DNA from 2 places in the Trichocoleus sp. AS-A1 genome. Region 1 is predicted to be linked to the other one. Evidence: predicted binding sites of a transcription regulator. Region 1 holds the regulator's gene; the other holds the start of a gene.
The links. Region 1 encodes HrcA, which represses chaperone genes, less so after heat shock. Its sites were predicted from a motif close to ANTTAGCACTCNNNANTNNNGAGTGCTAANT; they were not measured.
Positions count from the first base shown of each region.

Region 1 (4,424 bases):
CAAACTGATGAGGTGAACGAATTCCCTGGTTTTAAACTGTTGAATATAATCTCCCCAATCTCCAGCAAATATTGCGTAGGCAAGTAAGCCAATCGTTGTTAACAGTAGGAAAATTCCTGTCCAACGGGAATCTAGAATTTTTAGTAATTTATCCTTCGATCCAGAAAATTCTTGATTTGATTTTCGGAAAATTAAATAGGGGATAAAGCAAATCACACCCGTTCCATTTGCCCCAATGAAATAAGGCCATGAGCGAAACGGTTGCGTTGTGCCATCAGCAAACATCAGACAAGCATAAATCATAGGCCAAACGCCCATGAGCCAGAAGATAGCCACAAGAATTGCATTCACATCTGCCAACTGGAATGTTAACAACTTCCAAACCAGCGAAAACGTCTCTGGTTGAGCAAGTGGATCTAACCATACGGTATAGACAAGAAATGTAATCCATATCAAGAACAAGGCAATTTTTCTGCCCATAATCTTGACCCATAACTTTATACATCAATTATTTAACTTTAAAAGTCCGATAACAGCACTTACCTCCGTCTTAAGTCACACCAACTTGCATTCAAAAGAAAGCCACAGCCTCTCCTTTCTTTCCTCCGCGTCCTCTGTGACCTCCGCGGTTTGTTCTCTCCTAAAAACCTCGAAAATTGTTCACACTCGTGTAGTGTTCGCAACAGACTCTGGTGCTGAACCAGCACTGGCTTCTGGTAAAGGTGGACGAATACAGAGATAGGCAAGGGGTCCCAGCAGAGGAACCAGCGATACTGCCCAAAAAACTGGGGGAATATTGAACCCTCGACGCGCCATATCATCGCCGAGAACGGTCGGAAACAACAGACAGAACAGGCAAAAAGCCAAACTCATGCCATTGACAAAGCGATCGCTTTGGAATTGTTGAATAAACCCTGCCCAATCACCCGCAAGCAAGCCAAATGCTAGCAAGAAAAGCGTGCTGAAATTGAGGATAATACCCGTCCAGCGAGAATCAAAAACTTTCAGCAAGGTATCCTTTTGCCCGGAAAACTCTTGATTCGGTTCCCTCAATGCTAAATAAGGTATTAGGCTAATCACTCCCGTTCCCGCTGAACCCAAAGCAAAAGGCCAGAAACGAATCTTTTGCATCCTCCCATCGACGAACAAAAGACAGCTATAGATGAGTATCCAGATGCCAACTAGGGAAAATATAGAAAGGATAATTGGGTTGACCTGTGTCCACTGACCCGTCAATATATTTTTAATGAGCCTCAGCGTGTCTGGCGTAATTGGCGGTGCCAGCAGCAGAACATAGGAGATAAATCCAGCCCATAATAACCAAAGTGCTGTTTTTCTAGCCATATTTCCATAAAATTTTAATTTCTAGATTGTGCGGGTTGCCGTTCCGTGGAGAAAGCTTCGGCATTAGTTTCTGGTAAGGGAGGACGCAGGCAAAGATAAGCTAAAGCGCCAAACAAAGGAATCAGCACTACTATCCAAAAAAGTGTAGAATTCTTGATTCCCCGACGCGCCATATCATCTCCCAGAAGTGCGGGAAATATTAACCACAGCAGGCAGAAATCCAAACTCATGACATGAACGAAGCGATTTGTCTGGAACTGCTGAATATAATCTGCCCAATTCCCGCCCAATAAGCCATATACAACCAAACTCCCAGCGCCGAATGTTAGCAAAAAACCAAGCCACCGGGAATCGAGTATTTTTAGAAATAAATTCTTTTCTCCGTGAAATTCCTGGTTGGGTTCTCGCAGTGCTAAATAAGGCAACAAAGCAAATGCTCCGACTCCAAAAGAGAACGCCGAAAAAGGCCAAGCTGCTACCTTTTGCTGTTTGCCATCAATGAGCATCAGACAGGCGTAAATCATCGGTACGATGCCCAGAAGATTGAATAGCGCGACGACTAGGGGGTTAATCCCTGTCCATTGACCTGTGGAGAGATTTTTGATGAGTTCAAATGTGCCTGGTTGTTCAGGAGGTGCTAACAGAAAGGCATAGGTAATAAATGCTGCCCAAAGCAACCAAAAGCCAATTTTTCTAGCCATATCAGTGAGGAATGAAAAGCAAAAATTAGAGCTAATCGCAATTAGCCATGTTTATCGTTCGTGGTTCGTGGTGGGCTACCCAATCGCTAATCGCGATTTGCGATTAGCGATTTTCTAAATTAAGCAGGTTGCGTAAGAGCATCCGAGAGATAATCGGCGGCGGCTTCAACGAGTGCGATCGCATTTTCGTACACCATCCGCGTTGGCCCCAAAACCCCCACACTTCCCACGGGTACTGAACCCTGCTGGTAAGTTGCAGAAATCAGCGTACAGGTACGCATCGGTTCTAAAGGATTTTCCGAACCAATCCGCACCGTCACCCGCGAACCAGAAGTGACATCTGAGATAGCCGTGACATCTGGTCTAGGCCATTCAAAGATTAAAGGCCACAGCTGGTCTTGTTCCTCTTCCAATAGATGTATAAGCGTCTGCACTTGCTGTAACTCGGAAAATTCTGGCTGACGCAATACTTCAGCGACGCCACGAACCATAATTTGAGTTGTGGCAGGTTGGGAAGTGCGACGGATCAAGTCGGAAAGCAGATTTCGCAAGGAATCGACATATCGTTGAAATTCTCGGTCTAGTTCGCTCCAGTCTAAAGTTGCCAATTCACTGAGCGATCGCCCCCGCAAGTGGCTATTCAGAAAATTCGATAAAATTTGCAACTCCCGATCTACAATTTCTGCGTCCGGTTGCTCATCCTCCGATTCTGAGAGCGGTAACTCCATTAAGACGCTAGTCGTCTCATAAGAATCCGTCACCACAATCAGCATCACCCTTCCCGGATCGAGCTGCACCAGTTGCAAATGCCGCAAACGATTAGTTCGAGTCTGCGGCATCGTGATCAGGGTAATATAACCGCTGAGCGTTGCCAGAATTTGCGCTGCACCCCGCAACACAGTCTCGAAACTCTGATGTTCCAAGTTCAAACGGTTTGTGAATAACTGCTCTACCTGACGCCCCAAGGCTTCAGAAGGCTTAATTAATTGATCGACATAAATTCGATAGCCAGAGTCAGAGGGAACCCGTCCAGCCGAGGTATGGGGTTGATAGAGCAACCCCGCTTTCTCTAAGACGCCCATTGCATTGCGAATCGTCGCTGGACTGACGCACAGATTATACTCGTCTACCAAAGCTTTTGAGCCGACTGGCTCAGCCGTCGCAATATAGTGACGGACAGTTGCCCAGAGAATACGTTGTTGACGGTCAGTCAGACTTACTTGCCTAGCCATTTAAACGAAAGCCGAATTGGATAGGGTTTTAAAAACAATTGGAAATTCCTGGACTTCTGATGATGAATTTCTCAGTAAGTCCGGCGCTCTTGTCAAGCAAGCAGCCGATTAAATATAGGATAGGTTAAAACAGAATAGCAGATGCTGCCTTCTGCCTGCCGGTTCGCCACACCCAGCCAGTAGAAGCATAACAGCCGCCGAACTTCAACCTTAGACATACCATGACGATCGATCGCAGAGTTAGGACATTATCGCTACCCGTAACTCTAGAGTCCACAGTCTCTATCAGGATTGTCTGTAGTCTACTCGACTGCATCGAAGTTTGTCAGCCAAAACCTCTAAATACTTATTTCGCTAGTAAAAATTAAAACAATATCGTGAACCGTATTTAATTAAAAAATCTAGCCCCAGCCTTTTTCCTTGGTAAGGAAGAGGAGAATTTCTGCCCTCTTGTTGCAGGAAAGGGTTGGGGGAGAGGTTCCAGCTTCAAGATAGTTTTGTACTGGGATCATTAGTATTGGGAAATTGTCGGATCGACTCGGATTGAGTAGGCATCGATGCCACCAGCAATATTTTTGACATTGGTGAAACCTTGCATTTGTAGCCACTGGCACATCTGCACCGAACGGATGCCATGATGACAGAGAACCAGCGTCTCGGTGTGCGGATCGAACTGGGTATGGATTTGGTCAGCCCAGTCGGCAAATTCCGACAAGGGGAGGTTTTCAAAACCCTCAATGCTTGCGATCGCAACTTCCCGGGGTTCTCGCACATCCACCAATTGCAGACTCTTCGGAGAATCGGCAAGACGGCTGGCAAGTTCTTCTACGCTAATCTGGGGAATATCTTGGCTAAAAGATTGAGCAGACATGAGGTTGTGCAACGCTTGAGATTAACTAAGATTTTAATAGTTAGCAGTCCGATGAGCTGAAATAATAGGTTCTGACATCGGGATTAGTGTTCTTAGCTGAATCGCGCTCACCCAAGGTCTACATTTCACCATGAAGCGACGCTCGTTTTTCTACGTTCTAGCAGCTGGCGTTTTAGTGCTGCTGTTAATTGGTGCCGGTGGCTTTTACTGGCTAAGGGCAAACAGCCCCCTCGCCCTTCTAGGAGGTGGGGAGGTGACGAACCCAACTGCCACCAT
Region 1 is NZ_JAMPKG010000014.1:135,563-139,986, forward strand. It holds gene NC994_RS13090 (DUF2834 domain-containing protein) at 1-480, opposite strand, end outside; gene NC994_RS13095 (hypothetical protein) at 661-1,344, opposite strand; gene NC994_RS13100 (DUF2834 domain-containing protein) at 1,359-2,045, opposite strand; gene hrcA (heat-inducible transcriptional repressor HrcA) at 2,165-3,277, opposite strand; gene NC994_RS13110 (hypothetical protein) at 3,402-3,593, opposite strand; gene NC994_RS13115 (rhodanese-like domain-containing protein) at 3,789-4,148, opposite strand; gene NC994_RS13120 (DUF3352 domain-containing protein) at 4,279-4,424, shown strand, end outside.

Region 2 (4,424 bases), on a different contig from region 1:
AGCCTCATGGGATGGGACAAAGTACAAGCTCTGCGAGACGAAATTATTGAAATGGCAGAAAAAGACTCTAGATTGAACTGAGTATCATTATCATAAAAACGAAGGGCAACTACTCTAAAATAGTTGCCCTTCAAAATTAGCAGGTTTGTAGGGTGGGCACGATTGATCGCGCACACCCTAACCCAACAGAGAATTAGTAGTCGAAGTCGCCGCCCATGCCAGCGCCAGCACCCGCAGGAGCGCCATCTTTCGGCTCAGGCTTGTCAACCACGATACACTCGGTTGTCAGCACCATGCCAGCGATAGAAGCGGCATTTTGCAGAGCGGAACGAGTCACCTTGGCAGGGTCAACGATACCGGCTTCAAACATATCGACGAACTCATTCGTCGCGGCGTTGTAGCCGACGTTGAAGTCCTTCTCTTTGACGCGCTCAGCAATGACAGCGCCATTCTGACCGGCGTTCTCAGCAATCCGCTTCAGAGGAGCAGCCAAAGCACGAGAAACAATCATCGCACCTGTCAACTCTTCATTCTTCAGGTTGGCAGTTGCCCACTCTTCCAACTGAGGAGTCAGGTGAGCTAGGGTTGTGCCACCGCCAGGAACGATCCCTTCTTCCACAGCAGCTTTAGTCGCGTTGATGGCATCTTCCAGACGCAGCTTCTTATCCTTCATTTCGGTTTCGGTCGCAGCGCCCACTTTGACGACAGCGACGCCACCAGCCAGCTTAGCTAGACGCTCTTGCAGCTTCTCGCGGTCATAGGAAGAATCGGTTTCGTCCATTTGACGGCGGATTTGCTCACAACGAGACTTCACAGCAGCTTCGTTGCCTTCGGCGACAATTGTGGTGTTGTCCTTGGTGATGTTGATACGGCGAGCTTTGCCCAGCATTTCTAACCGGGTGCTTTCCAGCTTCAGACCAGCATCTTCGGTGATCAGCTGACCACCAGTGAGAACGGCAATGTCTTCCAGCATTGCTTTGCGGCGATCGCCAAAACCAGGAGCCTTGACAGCAGCCACATTCAGCACACCCCGCAGGCGGTTAACTACCAGGGTTGCCAGAGCTTCTTTCTCGATGTCCTCAGCGATAATGATCAGAGGACGACCAGCACGAGCGACTTGCTCCAGAACGGGCACTAAGTCTTGGACAAGCGTGATTTTCTTGTCGGTCAGCAGGATGAAAGGCTCTTCCAGAACCGCTTCCATCCGCTCCATGTCGGTAGCGAAGTAGGGAGAGATGTAGCCTTTGTCAAAGCGCATCCCTTCGGTGATTTCCAGTTCGGTGGTCATGGACTTCCCTTCTTCCAGGGAGATGACGCCTTCCTTGCCCACCTTATCCATCGCTTCAGCGATCATCCGACCAACTTCTTCGTCGTTACCAGCAGAGATGGTACCAACTTGAGCGATCGCTTTGGAATCTTCTACTTGTTTGGCGTGTTCGGCAATTCTTTCCACCAGGAAGCCAGTGGCTTTGTCAATCCCGCGCTTCAGAGAAATTGCATTTGCACCCGCAGCAACGTTTCTCAAGCCCTCTTTTACAATTGCATGAGCGAGAACGGTTGCAGTCGTAGTGCCATCACCAGCAGCATCATTGGTCTTAGAAGCGGCTTGACGAATTAAGGAGACCCCCGTGTTTTCAACGTGATCTTCTAATTCAATTTCTTTGGCAATGGTGACACCATCATTCACGATTTGTGGTGCGCCGAACTTCTTCTCTAGTACCACGTTGCGGCCTTTAGGGCCGAGAGTGACAGCCACAGCTTCAGCTAGGATGTCCATCCCTTTTTCCAGGGCGCGACGAGCGTTTTCGTTGTAAATAATGCGCTTAGCCATAGTTCCTCAGTTGTTTTGAGTTTTGAGTTTTGAGTTTTGAAGGAGTGTTGAGCGTTGAGTTTTGAGTGTTGAGTTAAGCAGATGTTTTTAACTCGGAACTCTCAACTCAGAACTCATAACTTTATGAAACGACTGCTAAAATGTCCTTCTCTGAGAGCAGAACGTACTCTTCTGTGCCGAGTTTGATGTCTGTGCCAGCGTACTTGGAGTAGAGAACCTTGTCGCCCACAGAGACTTCCAACTCAACACGAGTGCCTTTGTCATCGCGCTTGCCAGGTCCCACAGCGACGACTTCCCCTACTTGAGGCTTTTCTTTGGCATTATCAGGAAGAAGAATTCCACCAGCGGTTTTCTCTTCAGCAGCGCTCACTTTCACAAAAACGCGATCGCCCAGCGGCTTAACAGTGGATACGCTTAGAGATACAGCTGCCATACAAACTTCGCTCCTATTACAGGTTTGACTCAAGACACACGATTCGTTCGTTGAGAATTAGCACTCTCAACCTCTGAGTGCTAATTTAGCCCAACCAGTGTGCGATCGCAACAAAATTCTTTGTACGGGTTCCCGAACTTATCCGGTTGTCGGAAGACTTTAGTAGAAATGCTTAAGACACAAAGATAGCTTTAGTCATTGGGATGGCATAGCGCGATCGCACTCAATCTGCTAAAAAAAATTGGAACCGCTAAAATCTCCTAAAAAACGGATATCTCGCTTCTTCCAAGGAAATCAAATAAATAATGACTGAAAACACAGTGGCTGAATCTAGCCCTGAAATTCCTGAAACTTGTCAATCATCAGACCCAAACGCTCTCGCCGCTTGTGTGCAGACCTTGGGACTGAATCAAATTCAGCGCCATGTCTTCATCTGTGCCGATCCAACCTTACCCCAGTGTTGCTCCAAGGAAACCAGTTTAGAATCTTGGAATTACTTGAAAAAGCGACTTAAAGAGCTAAAACTAGACAAGCCTTCCGACAAAAGCCCTCTTTGCATTTTCCGCACCAAAGCAAACTGTCTGCGAGTTTGCTCCCAAGGCCCAATTCTAGTCGTTTACCCAGATGGTGTTTGGTATCGTGGAGCGACTCCTGAAGTCATTGAGCGGATTATCCAAGAACATCTGATTGGCAACAAAATTGTGCAAGAATACGCTTTCTTAGTTCATCCACTACCAAAACCCTATACAGTAACATAGTAGCTACGTTATATTCTTCCGTGTACCTACTAGATTTTCGTCGTTGTGACCCATGTCAGTGACTATAATTTTCTAAAAAGAGATTATAGGAATTGCCTAGACTTAGTAGGAGTCGGTGCAGCAGGGTGCTGAAAAAAACGTAAACTATACGTACAAAACGGTTAAAATTTTCACAATTCCAGGCTTGGCGAGTGGCACAGCATGAAAGACACCAGTATAAGAGATAACAAACGACTGTTGCTGATTGATGACGACCCCAACCTGATTTTGCTGGTCAAGGACTACCTGGAATTTCGGGGGTACGAAGTCATCACCGCTGAAAATGGTCGGGAAGCACTGGAAGTTCTAGAGCATGATATTCCTGACATGATTATCTGTGATGTCATGATGCCAGAGATGGACGGAATTGCCCTTGTGCAACACGTCAGAGAAGATCCCCGCATCAGCTGGATTCCAGTTCTATTCCTCTCAGCGAAAGGTCAAAGTCAAGACCGAGTCAAGGGTCTCAATACTGGGGCAGATGTCTACATGGTCAAGCCCTTTGAGCCTGAAGAATTGGTGGCGCAAGTGGAATCTTCTCTTAAGCAGGCCACTCGCCTAATTCATCATCCAGCTAGAGGAACCGAAGGAGGGTCGAAACTCCAGGTACCTGACACTGTAGAATTAACCCCGACCGAGCTGAAAGTAGTTCAGTTTGTGGCAAGAGGTATGGCAAATCGAGAAATTGCTGAGCAGATGAACGTCTCTCAGCGCACGATTGAGAGCCACGTATCCAATATGTTAGGTAAAACGAATCTCCATAACCGCACGGAGTTAGCTCGTTGGGCGATTGAGAGTAATATGGCTTAACAAATAAAAAGGCAAAATTAATAATTGAAATTATTAATTTTGCCTTTTTAAATTTTCGTTACCACCCATCTTGTTCGCTGTCAGATTTGCCCCACAGTTCTAGATCCAGTTCATTCAAATAAGTTAAGGCGCTTTGAAGTTGGCGAGTCGATCCTGAGAGTTCTAGGTCAAACCAGCCATCATCTCTAGCGTTGGCTCCTAAAAGGGCAGCAGCAATATTAACTGTGACACCGTGGTGAGAGACTAGTCGTGAGATGATTGGATCTTCCTGATATTCCTTGGGAATGCGGATTCTGACACGCATTTTAGTAGGTCTGTTATCTTCGTGCCCAGTCGTAGATTGAGCTGGTTTAGAGGTATTTACAGGCAAGTCATTTGTACTGTACATAGTCTTCAATTCCTCCTATTCAACATCTTTAATACTGGTTTTACGCTCTAGAATTTCTTTCAAGACCAGGGTCACTAACGCGAGTGCGCCAAGCAGAACGGCGGCTGAGAAAGATGCTTGAGTCTGGTATTGCTTATAAGCTTCCTCCACAAACAACGGCAGGGT
Region 2 is NZ_JAMPKG010000004.1:175,710-180,133, forward strand. It holds gene NC994_RS05075 (hypothetical protein) at 1-81, shown strand, start outside; gene groL (chaperonin GroEL) at 194-1,831, opposite strand; gene groES (co-chaperone GroES) at 1,953-2,264, opposite strand; gene NC994_RS05090 (ferredoxin) at 2,570-3,022, shown strand; gene NC994_RS05095 (response regulator transcription factor) at 3,224-3,871, shown strand; gene NC994_RS05100 (NIL domain-containing protein) at 3,930-4,175, opposite strand; gene cysW (sulfate ABC transporter permease subunit CysW) at 4,275-4,424, opposite strand, start outside.
Region 2: groES (co-chaperone GroES) is a predicted target of HrcA. The motif match lies at 2,320-2,350, and genes of this name have one in related genera.